Regions from separate parts of the Mycobacterium sp. G7A2 genome, predicted to be linked through region 2. Evidence: riboswitches for the same ligand, from Rfam matches in the RefSeq annotation. Region 2 holds a riboswitch; the other holds the start of a gene.

Region 1 (6,310 bases), 1.4 Mb from region 2:
CGTCGAGGGTGATCGACCGCCCACCCATCAGCAACCGCTTGATCCGGTCGGGTATGTGCGGCAGCGCGCGCAGGGTCACGCCCGCAACCTTGTTGGCGACGACGTCGACGGTGCGGATCTTCGGGCGCTGCGTCGGCGCGATACTCGTCTGCGTCATGTGTGCTCCATCTGTCTCACCCGGACCCGGGCAGGTCGCGCCCTGGTGGCGCCGACAGCAGTTGGGTCCGATCCCGAAGCAGATTAGGTGACCATCGGTGGCGGCAATATAGTCAACGGCGAAATCGTGACTCCGGACCCACTGCGGGTGAACGCCGGGGCCACCTACGAGCATCCACTTCAGCAGGGCAGGTGACATGACCTCGGCGGCAGCAATCCCCACCGTCACACTCAACGACGACAACACGATGCCGGTCATCGGCCTCGGAGTGGGTGAACTGTCCGAGGCGGAGACCGAGCAGGCGGTGTCGGCCGCGCTGGAGGCCGGCTACCGGATGATCGACACCGCCGCCGCCTACGGCAACGAGGCGGCCGTGGGTCGCGCGGTCGCGGCATCGGGCATCGCCCGCGACGAGTTGTTCATCACCACCAAGCTGGCCACCGAGGATCAGGGTTTCCAGTCCTCGCAGGACGCGCTCCGGCGCAGCCTGGAACGTCTCGGCCTCGACTACGTCGACCTGTACCTGATCCACTGGCCGGGCGGTGAGCACGGCAAATACATCGACAGCTGGGGCGGACTGATGCGCGCCAAGGAGGACGGTCATTCCCGTTCGATCGGCGTGTGCAACTCCCACGCCCAGCACCTCGAGGATCTCATCGCGCTGTCGTTCTTCACCCCGGCGGTCAACCAGATCGAGCTCCACCCGCTGCTGAACCAGGCCGAACTGCGGGCCGTCAACGCCGAGAACGGCATCACCACCGAGGCCTACGGCCCGCTGGGTGTGGGCAATCTGCTGTCCAACCCTGCCGTCACAGCGATCGCCGAGGCCCAGGACAAGACCCCGGCGCAGGTGCTCATCCGGTGGAGCCTGCAACTCGGCAACGTCGTCATCCCCCGGTCTTCCTCGCCGGAGCGGATCGCTTCCAACCTGGACGTCTTCGGGTTCGAACTGACCGACGACCAGATGGGGTCGTTGAACGGCCTCGACAACGGCACCCGGTTCCGTCCGGATCCGGAAACCTATACCGGCGCCTGATTCACCCGCCTCCTCCGGCTTCCCTCCAGCGCTGACGTCGTGCAGCGCCCCCTCCTCCGAGCAGTCCCGCGCGCCGTCATGCCCGCGTTCAGGTGTGTTCGGGCGTGGCCGATGACTCCTGCCCGACGGCGGTGGTGATGCCGCCAACGGTCCCCCGTATGTTTAGAAATACCCCATGGGGTGTATTTGAGGCGGGCAGGCATCCGCACCGCGGCCGTCGACAAACAAGGAGGCACACCGGTATGACGCTCGCCGTCGCCCTCGGCTTCGGGGCGCTGATCGGGGTGCTGCTGGGCCTACTCGGCGGCGGTGGGTCGATCCTGGCGGTCCCCGCCCTGGTCTACGCGGTCGGCCTGGACATGCGCCAGGCGATCCCGATCTCGCTGCTGGTCGTGGGGGTGGCCTCGGCGGTGGGGGCCGTGCCGCGCATCCGCGCCGGACAGGTGCAGTGGCGCCTGGCTGCGGTGTTCGCCGCCGCAGGCATTCCGGCGACGTTCGCCGGGACCGCGATCAGCACACGCCTGCCCCAGAGTGCGCTGCTGATCGGCTTCGCCGCGGTCATGGTGCTGGCCGGGGCGCGGATGCTCAAGGACACCGCGAGCACCGGCACCGCCTGTGACGTCGGCCAGGACGGCATCGACTGGCGCCGATGCGCTCCGCGATCCATCCCGGCCGGCGCACTGGTCGGTGTGCTCACCGGACTGTTCGGGGTCGGCGGGGGGTTCCTGATCATCCCCGCACTGGTCATCGCGCTCGGGGTGGACATGACGATCGCCGTGGGCACCTCACTGCTGATCATCGTCGTCAACTCCGCAGCCGGGTTCCTGTCCCACCTGCAGGGCCTGCAGATCGACTGGGCCGTCACCGCGTCGTTCGCCGGCGCCGCCACGGTCTGCTCGCTGATCGCCGGGTCGCTGGCCACCCGCCTGCAGACCGAACGGTTGCAACGCTGGTTCGCCTACCTGGTCTTCGCCGTCGCGACCTTCGTCGTCGTCGACACGATCTGGCTGCACTGACCCCCGACCGCACTGACCCCAATTGCACCGATCCGACACCAACCATCACACGGGAGGAACACCATGGACGTGACCATCATCGAGACATCCGGCCTGGGCGACCGCAGCTATCTGGTCAGCGCCGAAGGGCGCGCCGCGGTGATCGATCCGCAACGCGACATCGACCGCGTCCTCGACCTCGCCGACGAGAAGGGCGTCTCGATCACCCACGTTCTGGAGACCCACATCCACAACGACTACGTGACCGGCGGCCTGGAACTCGCCCGCACCCTCGGCGCCGAATACGTCGTCGCGGACGGCGATGACGTGGGGTTCACCCGCCGGGCGGTGAGCGACGGAGACGTCGTCGACGTCGGCCCGATGAGCTTTGCGGTGCTGCACACCCCGGGCCACACGCACACGCACGTGAGCTATGTCCTCCGCGACGTGTCGGGTTCGGCCGTCGGGGTGTTCACCGGCGGCTCGATGCTGCACGGCACGACCGGGCGAACCGATCTGGTCGACGACGACGACACCGTCGAGCTCACTCACGCGCAGTACCACTCGGTGCGCCGGCTGGCCCACGAACTCGGCGACGACGTCGAGGTCTATCCGACCCACGGTTTCGGCAGCTTCTGTTCGGCGACGCCGGCCAGCGGCGACAGCTCGACCATCGGCGACGAGCGGCAGAACAATCCGGCCCTGACCAACGACGAGCAGACCTATGTCGACCAACTGCTGGCCGGTCTGGGCGCGTATCCGGCCTACTACGCGCACATGGGCGTCATCAACACCGAAGGTCCTGCTCCCGTCGACCTGTCCCTGCCCGAACCGGTGGACCCGGCAGAGCTGCGCCGCCGCATCGATTCCGGCGAATGGGTGGTCGACCTGCGCAGCCGCACCGCCTTCGCGGCCGGCCATCTCGCCGGAACCTTCGGCTTCGAGTTGTCCACACAGTTCGCGACGTATCTCGGCTGGCTGTACCGCTGGGGTGCCCCGATGACCCTGGTCGGTGAGGATCGCGACCAGATTCTCTCGGCGAGAAGGGAACTGGCCCGCATCGGAGTCGACAACGTCACCGGTTCCGCCGCCGGTGACATCTCCGCGCTGGCCGGCGGTGAAGCACTGCAGAGCTATCGAGTGGCCGCGTTCGACGACCTCGCGGGCGCGCTGGACCGCGACGAGGTGACCGTTCTCGACGTGCGCCAGACGACTGAATTCGACGGCGGCCACATCCGCGGCGCGCTCAACATCCCGCTGCACGAGCTGCTCGCCCGCCGCGACGAGGTGCCGGCCGGTGAAGTCTGGGTGCACTGCGGTTCCGGCTACCGGGCCTCCATCGCCTGCTCGCTCATCGAACGCGCGGATCGCGCGGTCGTGCTCATCGACGACGCCTTCGACAAGGCCCCCGAGTCCGCCCTGGTGTCCTAGGGTTCGCGGACGTGACCCCCGACGATCTGGTCGTCAGCCTCGTCGCCGCCGACGCGACGACCGTGCTGATCGACGGACGGTCGGGCGCGGGAAAGTCGACGCTGGCCGACCACCTGCAGCGGCGGTGGTCGGCCAGTTCGGTCGTCCGCCTCGACGACATCTACCCGGGCTGGGACGGGCTGGCGTGGGCGGTCGAGCACGTCGGCACCCGACTACTCGCACCCCGCGCACACGGTCACCCGGGACGATGGCGCCAGTGGGACTGGGCCACCGGCGCCCCCGGACCCTGGCACACGGTCGAGCCCGGCACCCGACTCATCGTGGAGGGGGTCGGCGCGCTGTCCGCCGCGCATCGCGAGCTGGCCGATCTCGGCATCTGGGTGACCGCCCCCGACGAGGTGCGCCGCCGTCGCGCCCTGCACCGCGACGGCGACACCTACCGCCCGCACTGGGACCGCTGGGCGGCTCAGGAGGAGCAGTTCATCAGCGAGTTCGCGCCCCAGGCGGCCGCCGACGTCACCGCGGTCGAGACCGTCGCCGGGTGGTCCTGGAGCTTTCACCGGCGGTGACCGATGCCCGGCGTGGCGCCATCTTCGCGCTCTGCAGTAGCTTGGGAGGTTCCACACGGGAGTGCACACCGAGTGCGCTGAGAGGACGGCTGACGGCCGTCGACCGTACGAACCTGACCGGGTAATGCCGGCGTAGGGAGATGTGATGGATCAGCCCCACCCTGACGGCACCGGGTCTTTTCACGGCACCGGGTCCTTTCATGGCACCGGGTCTTTTCATGGCACCGGGTCGTTTCACGGCACCGGGTCGTTGCGCTGGCGCGTGGTCGACATCGTGGTGGCCAGCGTGCTCGCCGTCGCGGCCGGATTGGTGTTCGTCATCTGGAACGTCGCGCACAGCCCGATCACCGCGCCGCTGAACGCACTGCTGCCCGGCCTGCAAGCGCTCGCCGGTGGCGGGTGGCTGTTCGCCGGTGTGCTCACGGCACTGGTCATCCGCAAGCCAGGCGCAGCACTGTACGGCGAAGTCGTCGCGGCCACCGTGTCGGCGTTGGTCGGCAACCAGTGGGGCGTGCTGACCATCGAATCGGGGCTCGTGCAGGGCCTCGGCGCCGAACTCGTGTTCGCCGTGTTTCTGTACCGGCGGTGGAACCTGCCCGTCGCGATCCTCGCCGGCGCGCTGGCCGGGGTCGCGTTGGCCGTCAACGACCTGATCCTCTGGTACCCGGGGGCCGCCACCGCGTTCGCGGTCATCTACACGGCATCAGCGGTGGTCTCCGGCGCCGTCATCGCCGGGGTCCTGTCCTGGTTCGTCGTCAGAGGCCTGGCCAGGACCGGCGCCCTGAGCCGCTTCGAGTCCGGGCGGGCGTTCGCGCGTTCCGCCACCTGATGCCCTCCGCGGCGTCCACCCGCGTCGGCGCCCGCGTGACGGCGCAGCACTGGGGTTGGCAGCACGCCGGGCAGAACACTTGGGCGGTCAGCGAACTCGACCTCGACATCGAGGCCGGCCAACGGGTCCTGGTGTTGGGGCCGTCCGGCTCCGGAAAGTCCACTCTGCTGCTGGGCCTTGCCGGGCTGCTGGGTGGCGCCGACGAGGGACACGAGACGGGTCGTCTCCTCGTCGACGGATCTCGTCCCGCCGATCGACGCGGGCTCATCGGAATGGTGCTGCAGGACCCGGATTCGCAGGTGATCCTGTCGCGGGTAGGCGACGACGTGGCCTTCGGTATGGAGAACTTCGGGGTGCCACGCGCAGCGATCTGGCCGCGCGTCGACACCGCCCTTCGCTCCGTGGGTCTGAATCTTCCTGTATCGCAAGACACCTCCACTCTGTCGGGCGGTCAGAAGCAGCGCCTGGCACTCGCCGGGGTGCTGGCGATGAATCCGGGCCTGATCCTGCTCGACGAGCCCACCGCGAATCTGGACTCCGAAGGGGTCCTCGAGGTCCGTGATGCGGTGACCGCGGCCGCCGACGCCAGCGGCGCCACCGTGGTCGTGGTGGAACACCGCACCCAGACCTGGCTGCCCGTCGTCGACCGCGTCGTCGTCCTGGGCCCGAACGGTCAGGTGGTTGCCGACGGCCCGCCGGAGCCGACCATCGCGCGCCAGCGCGAACACCTGCTGCAGTCCGGGATCTGGGTGCCCGGAGCTCCCCCGCCGCGGATCTTCCGGCACCGTCCGGCGGCCGACGACCCCCTGCTGAGCGCCACCGACCTCTCAGTCGGCTACCCCACCGCCCCGGTTCGCGCGGGCCTGGACTTCCAGATCCGCAGGGGCCGGGTGGTGGCCGTGACCGGGCGTAACGGCAGCGGGAAATCGACGCTGGCGCTGACCCTGGGCGGCTTGTTGCCGCCGCAGGGCGGCCGGCTCCGCGCGCAGGCGCAGTTCGCCCCCTCACCCAGACGTGTGGAACCCATCGGCTGGCGCTCCAAGGAGTTGCTCACCCGCATCGCCACCGTCTTTCAGGACCCCGAACACCAGTTCCTCACCGGCAGCGTGCGCGACGAGATACTGCTCGGACCGAAAGCGCTGCGCCACAACAGCACCGAGGCCGCCGCCCGGGCCGACGAGCTGCTCGACCGGCTGCGCCTGAGCCACCTCGCGCATCGCAATCCCTACACCCTCTCGGGCGGCGAGAAGCGCCGCCTGTCCGTGGCCACCGTCCTGGTCACCCGGCCGGCGT
Region 2 (6,310 bases):
GCCCACAGCGGTGAGCGCAGCGTGGTGAGCTTGATCCGTTCGGCGTCGACCACCGCCACGAAACGCGTCATCCGGGGCTCCCCCGGTAGACGGTGGCGTCGTCGGTGGACGACAGGTAGGCCTGCTCCAGCGACACCTCCTGTGAGCTCAACTCGTGCAGCGCCAGGGAATGCCGGGCGGCCAGCTCGCCGACCGCATCGGTGCTGGTGTCGTGCACGCTCAGTGCGTCGGGCGTGGCGTCCACGGTCAGGCCGGCGTCCACGAGCACCGCGCGTAGCTGCTCGAGGTGCGGGCTGCGGACCCGCACGGTGGCAGCGCCGCAGCGGCTGACGAACTCGCCGACCGTGGTCGACGCGATGAGCCGGCCCCTGCCGATCACGACCAGCCGGTCGGCGGTGTTGGACATCTCGGCGAGCAGATGGCTGGAGACGAACACGGTGCGGCCCTCGCCGGCCAGCGTGCGCATCAGTGTGCGCACCCAGTGGATACCCTCGGGGTCCAGGCCGTTGACCGGCTCGTCGAACAACAGCACAGGTGGGTCGCCCAGCAGGGCCGCGGCGATGCCGAGACGCTGGCTCATCCCGAGCGAGAGCGTGCCGGCCCGGGCGCCGGCCACCGCGGAGATTCCGACCATCTCGAGGACCTCGTCGACGCGGCGACGCGGGATGCGGTTGGTCGCGGCCATCCAGCGCAGGTGGTTGCGCACCGAACGGTTCGGGTGCACCTGCCGCGCGTCGAGCAGCGCGCCGACGCTGCGCAGCGGGTCGGTCAGCTGCCGGTAGGACCTGCCGTCGATCGTCGCCGAGCCCGACGTGGGGTGGTCCAGTCCCAGGATCATCCGCATCGTGGTGGTCTTGCCCGCGCCGTTGGGGCCGAGGAATCCGGTCACCACGCCCGGTTCGATGGTGCAGGTCAGGTTGTCGACGGCGCGGGTGCTTGCGTAGTCCTTGGTCAGGTCGCGCAGCTCGATCATCGCAGCGCCCCCACGATCAGGTCCGCGACGGCCTGCATGCCCTGGGCGTTGGGGTGCAGCGGCGCGGGACGGCCCGGGACCGGCAGCCCTGGGCGGGTGGTCCAGGGTTGGGAGGACCAGGCGTGGTGCTCGACGCTGGCCTCCGCAGCGCGCACCAGACCCGCCCCCGTCGCCTCGGCGGCGGCTGCGGTGGCGCGCCGCAACGCCGCGGCCACGCGGCGCCCCAGCGCGACGTCGGAGTCGGCGAGCGGCGGCGCCGGGCCCGCGGGCGGCAGCAGCGTCAGGTAGTCGACGAACAGCACCGTGGCCTGCGGCGCACGGGATCGCACGGTCCGCCCGACCTCGACGAGCGCCGCCTCCACGTCGGTCAGTGCCCGCTCCCGCGCCTCGGGGTCGAGCAGATCGCGCAGACGGCTGCCCAGCAGCGGCACCGACAGCGTCCAGCGCGGCAGGCTCGCCGCGAACAGCAGGGGCACATATCCGACGTCGTTGCCGCCGATGGTCACCGTCACCAGCGTCTCCGTGCCGTCGAGCGCCTCGATCTGGGGCCGGGCGCCCCGCTGGGTGTCGGTCAGCACGTGCGCGGTCGTCGCGCCCGAATACGTTACGTCGACCAGGTCGAGGGCCAGGGCGGAGGCGACCAGGTGCGGGTAGTTGCGCGCCGAGCGTTGCGCCGCCCTGGGCGAGCCGTCGGCGCGCGGTGCGATACCGGGCCCGGCCGCCATGGAACTACCCAGCGCGACATACCGTTTCACGACAGCGCCGGGCTGGACGCCTGAGCCCAGAACCGTTTCGGGATACGCCCGGCTCCCCGGGCCAGGTGCCCGGCCTTCACCGCCGCGGCCATCGCCGCCGCCATGGCCGGTGGATCCGCGGCGCGGGTCACCGCGGTGGCCAGCAGGACCGCGTCGCATCCCAGCTCCATCGCCAGCGCGGCGTCGCTGGCGGTGCCGATGCCGGCGTCCAGGATCACCGGCACGCCGGCCTGTTCGACGATCATCTCGATATTGTGCGGGTTGGCGATGCCCAGCCCGGTGCCGATCGGTGAGCCCAGCGGCATCACGGCCGCACAGCCGGTGTCTTCGAGCCGGCGCGCGAGAACCGGGTCGTCGTTGGTGTAGGGCAGCACCGTGAAGCCGTCGTCGACCAATTGCTCTGCCGCCCTGACCAGTTCGACCGCGTCGGGCAGCAGGGTCCGTTCGTCGGCGATCACCTCGAGCTTGACCCAGTCGGTCTGCAGCGCCTCGCGGGCCAGTTGGGCGGTCAGCACCGCCTCGGCCGCGCCGCGGCATCCCGCCGTGTTGGGCAGCGCGGTGATGCCGAGCCGGGTGAGCACTTCGAGAACTCCGGTGCCGCCGTCGGCGTCCACTCGTCGCAGCGCGACGGTGGTCAGCTCGGTCTGCGAGGCGCGCAACGCGGCTTCGAGTACCGCCAGGTTGGCCGCCCCGCCGGTGCCCAGGATCAGCCGGGACCCGAATTCGCGGCCGGCGATGGTCAGCTCAGCCACCTTGCACCGCCGTCACCACGTCGATCTTCGCACCGTCCGGCACCGTGGTGCCCCACTGTGAGCGCGGCAGCACCGACAGGTCCACCGCGACCGCAATCCCTTTGTCCGGGAAGCCGAGCCGCGTCAGCAGTCCGCCGACCGTGGTCGGGCCGTCGAGCTCCACCGCCTCGTCGTTCACCGTGACTTTCAACCTCGCACCTCCGCACCTCTCATCGCCGTCAACTCCAAGGCCACCGTCTCTGCGGTCCACGGCGCCAGCAGGAACCCGGAACGCCCGTGCCCGGTGGCCACCAGCGTGCGTTCGTCGAGGCGGCCGACGACGGGCAGATTGTCCGGGGTCATCGGCCGCAGACCGGCCGCACATTCGGCGAACTCGTACTCGCCCAGCGCGGGCAGCACCGCGCACGCGTCGTCGAGCAGGTCCCGGACACCGCCGACGGTCGGCGCCGTGTCGCGGCCGTGCTCGTACTGCGTCGCGCCCACCACCACGCCGTCGTGGCGGGGCACGAGATAGACCTGGCGACCGTGCACCCGGGCACGGATCACCCGATGCGGCATCGGCATACAGCCGCGGCGCCAGCGCAGCCGCAGCACCTCGCCCTTCACCGGGCGCACCGCCAACCCGGGCCACAACGCCGGCGCGTCGATGCCGTTGGCGATCACGACCGCGTCGGCGTCGTCGACCTCGGACAATTCCGCGACCGCGGGCGCCCACCGCACCCCCAGCCGGTCGCAGTGCGCGGAAAGTGCGTCGACCACCAGGCGGTTGTCGACCGCGAGTTCGGTGTCGGCGACGAAGCCGTGCCGGATGCCCTGGGCCAGAAGAGGTTCGACGTCGCGCGCCGTGGTCGTCGGGGTCACCGGGTGCCCCTGCGCCGACAGCCAGTCGGCCACCGTCTTGAGGTCGGCCGCGTCGGCCCGGTCCACGGCGACCACCAGCGACCCCCTCGCGGTCACCACCTCGGCCGGCAGGCCGTCGAGAAACCCCGAGTTCCACAGCTGCAGTGAGGCCAGCCCGATCTGCAGCAGACGCTCCTCACCGGGCCAGCCCTCGCTGTGCGGGGCGAGCATTCCGCCGGCCACCCAGGACGCCCCGCGTTCGGTGCTGCGGTGCACCCGGACAGCCCAGCCGTCCTGCGCCGCGCGACGCGCGACGGCCAAGCCGATCACGCCGCCGCCGATGACGGCCAGTGCGGACATGGTGATCTCCCTTCGCCGGCATGACCCGGATCAGGTGTGACGGTACGAGCGGCGCGCTCACTCTCAGCCCCCGTGGCCCGGGGCTCCCGTGTGGTCGGTTACCAGCCTACGTGCCGGCGGCACTAGCGTTCGACGTGTGCGTGAAGCCCCGAGCCCCGCGGCCACCCGACTGGGGACGGCGTCGCTGTATCTGTGCACCGACGCCCGCCGCGAACGCGGCGACCTGGCCCAATTCGCCGACGCCGCACTGGCCGGCGGCGTCGACATCATCCAGTTGCGGGACAAGGGTTCGGCGGGTGAACAGCGCTTCGGCCCGCTGGAGGCCCGTCAGGAGTTGGCGGCCCTGGCCATCCTGGCCGAGGCCGCGCGCCGGCACGGGGCGCTGCTGGCGGTCAACGACCGAGCCGACATCGCACGCGCCGCGGGCGCCGACATCCTGCACCTGGGTCAGGACGACCTGCCGTTGCCGCTGGCCCGCGACATCGTCGGCGACACGCTGATCGGCCGCTCCACGCACGACGTGGACCAGCTGCGCGCCGCGCTGGCCGACGGCCCGGAACAGCCGGACTACTTCTGCGTCGGGCCGTGCTGGCCGACACCGACCAAGCCGGGCCGGCACGCCCCGGGGCTCGACCTGGTCCGCGCCGCAGCCGCCACCGGCACCGACACGCCGTGGTTCGCGATCGGCGGCATCGACGCCGAACGGCTGCCCGACGTGCTGGCCGCGGGGGCGCGCCGCGTCGTGGTGGTGCGCGCCGTCACCGCCGCCGAGGATCCGGCCGCGGCGGCCCGAGCGCTGAAGGAACTGCTCAGCTCTGCGGATTGACCAGCAGCGGGATCTCCGCCGCGACGGTGCGCAGCCGCGCCCAACTGGCGGCGAACCCCGGATGCAGCGGCAGACCGGTGACGTCGTCCTCGACCACCCAGCGCAGCTCGGCGCTCTCCCGGTTGGGCACGGTGTCGAGTTGCTCGACGGCGTCGGCGATGACGGTCGTGTAGGTCCACCCGGTCACCTCCGCGGTCACCACGGTCGTGCGGACAGTGAGCTGATCGACCGCCAACCCGGCTTCCTCGTGGGCCTCGCGGACCGCGGCCTGCTCCGGGGTCTCGTGGCTGTCGCGGGCGCCGCCCGGCAACCCCCACGTGCCGCCCTGGTGACTCCACGGCGCCCGGTGCTGCAGCAACACCGCGGCGACGCCGCCGGGTCCGGGGGCCCGCAGCAGCAGACCGGCCGCGCCGTAGCGGCCCCAGTAGGCCGCGCCACTGGCCGACACCACCCAACCGTCACCGTCGCCGCGCACCCGTTCAGGATAGGTAACCGGTCGGCTGTGGGGTGATCTCGGGCTCGCCGGCGCCGCGAATCCCCCCGCGCCCTCCGATCAACTCTTAGACTTCTTTTATAGAGTGGGGGCCAGTCGGAACGACCGCCGGAAAGATCGAGCTCAAGATGGGGTCCGGGTAGACGTGACTGTGGAGTTGGCGCATCCATCGACCGAACCCCTCGCGTCGCGGTCGCCCACGACGCCGTCGCATCCGCGGTGGTGGTTCCTGTGGACCACCCCCGGACGGATCCTGTCCATCGGGTTCGTGCTCGCGGCACTGGTCATCGCCAGCGCGTTCGCGACGTCGACGACCATCAACAACCGCCAGGCGGCGCTGACCACCGTCCTCGACCACACCGAACCGCTGTCGTTCGCGGCGGGCCAGCTGTACACGACGCTGTCGGTCGCCGACGCCGCCGCCGCCACCGCGTTCATCGCCGGCACCGAGCCGCAACCCGTGCGGCAACGCTACGAGCAGGCCATCACCGACGCGGCCGTAGCCGTCACCCGGGCTTCGAGCGGGCTCACCGACGAACCGATGGTCCAGCTGCTGGGCCGCATCAACGCCCGGCTCGCCGTCTACACCGGGCTGGTCGAGACCGCCCGGACCAACAACCGGGCCGGCAATCCGGTCGGGTCGTCCTACCTGTCCGAGGCGTCGTCGATGATGCAGCAGGAGATCCTGCCCGACGCCCAGCGGCTCTACGAGGTCACCTCGGGGCGGGTGGACGCCGAGACCACCGCGTCCACGCGCATTCCGCTGCCGGTGATCCTGATCGTGCTCTCCACCCTGCTGTTCGGCGTGTTCGCCAACCGCTGGCTGGCCAAACGCACCCGACGACGGGTCAACATCGGCTTCGTCGCCGGCGGCATGGCGGTGCTGATCATGCTGATCTGGGTGGGCACCGCGCTGATCATCTCCACGGTCGACAGCCGCAGCGCCAAGGACACCGCCGCCGAGTCGCTCAAGACCATCACGTCGCTGGCGATCACCGCCCAGCAGGCCCGCGCCGACGAGACGCTGTCCCTGATCCGGCGCGGCGACGAGAACGTGCGCAAGCAGTCCTACTACCAGCGCATCGAGCAGATGCAGCAGCAGCTGGCGCAGTACCTGGCCCGCGAGGACTCGATCGACAAGGCCGACCTGGCCGACGCCCAGCAACTGCTCGAACGCTGGCGCGCGGCCGACGACCGGATCACCGCCTACATCGCGGTCGGCAACTATCAGGCCGCGACCCAGGTGGCCCTGGGCACCGGGGAGGACGACTCCACCCCGGCGTTCGACAAGCTGGACGAGGCGCTGAGCCA

Evidence for each region. A riboswitch is a leader RNA that binds a small molecule or an ion and turns the genes downstream of it on or off. The one in region 2 is predicted to bind thiamine pyrophosphate.
Region 1: another riboswitch for thiamine pyrophosphate. It lies ahead of ACEWX3_RS18840 (ECF transporter S component); the one in region 2 lies ahead of thiO (glycine oxidase ThiO).

Annotation. Positions count from the first base shown of each region.
Region 1 covers NZ_CP169251.1:3,952,910-3,959,219, forward strand. Annotated here, with positions in the region: gene ACEWX3_RS18815 (alpha/beta hydrolase fold domain-containing protein) at 1-157, opposite strand, end outside; gene ACEWX3_RS18820 (aldo/keto reductase) at 354-1,193, shown strand; gene ACEWX3_RS18825 (sulfite exporter TauE/SafE family protein) at 1,436-2,209, shown strand; gene ACEWX3_RS18830 (MBL fold metallo-hydrolase) at 2,273-3,619, shown strand; gene ACEWX3_RS18835 (AAA family ATPase) at 3,631-4,188, shown strand; TPP riboswitch at 4,234-4,345, shown strand; gene ACEWX3_RS18840 (ECF transporter S component) at 4,334-5,017, shown strand; gene ACEWX3_RS18845 (ABC transporter ATP-binding protein) at 5,017-6,310, shown strand, end outside.
Region 2 covers NZ_CP169251.1:5,398,771-5,405,080, forward strand. Annotated here, with positions in the region: gene ACEWX3_RS25695 (ABC transporter permease) at 1-71, opposite strand, end outside; gene ACEWX3_RS25700 (ABC transporter ATP-binding protein) at 68-973, opposite strand; gene ACEWX3_RS25705 (SGNH/GDSL hydrolase family protein) at 970-1,728, opposite strand; gene ACEWX3_RS25710 (thiazole synthase) at 1,725-2,480, opposite strand; gene thiS (sulfur carrier protein ThiS) at 2,473-2,670, opposite strand; gene thiO (glycine oxidase ThiO) at 2,667-3,680, opposite strand; TPP riboswitch at 3,671-3,780, opposite strand; gene thiE (thiamine phosphate synthase) at 3,817-4,506, shown strand; gene ACEWX3_RS25730 (NUDIX hydrolase) at 4,490-4,981, opposite strand; gene glnX (protein kinase G-activating protein GlnX) at 5,145-6,310, shown strand, end outside.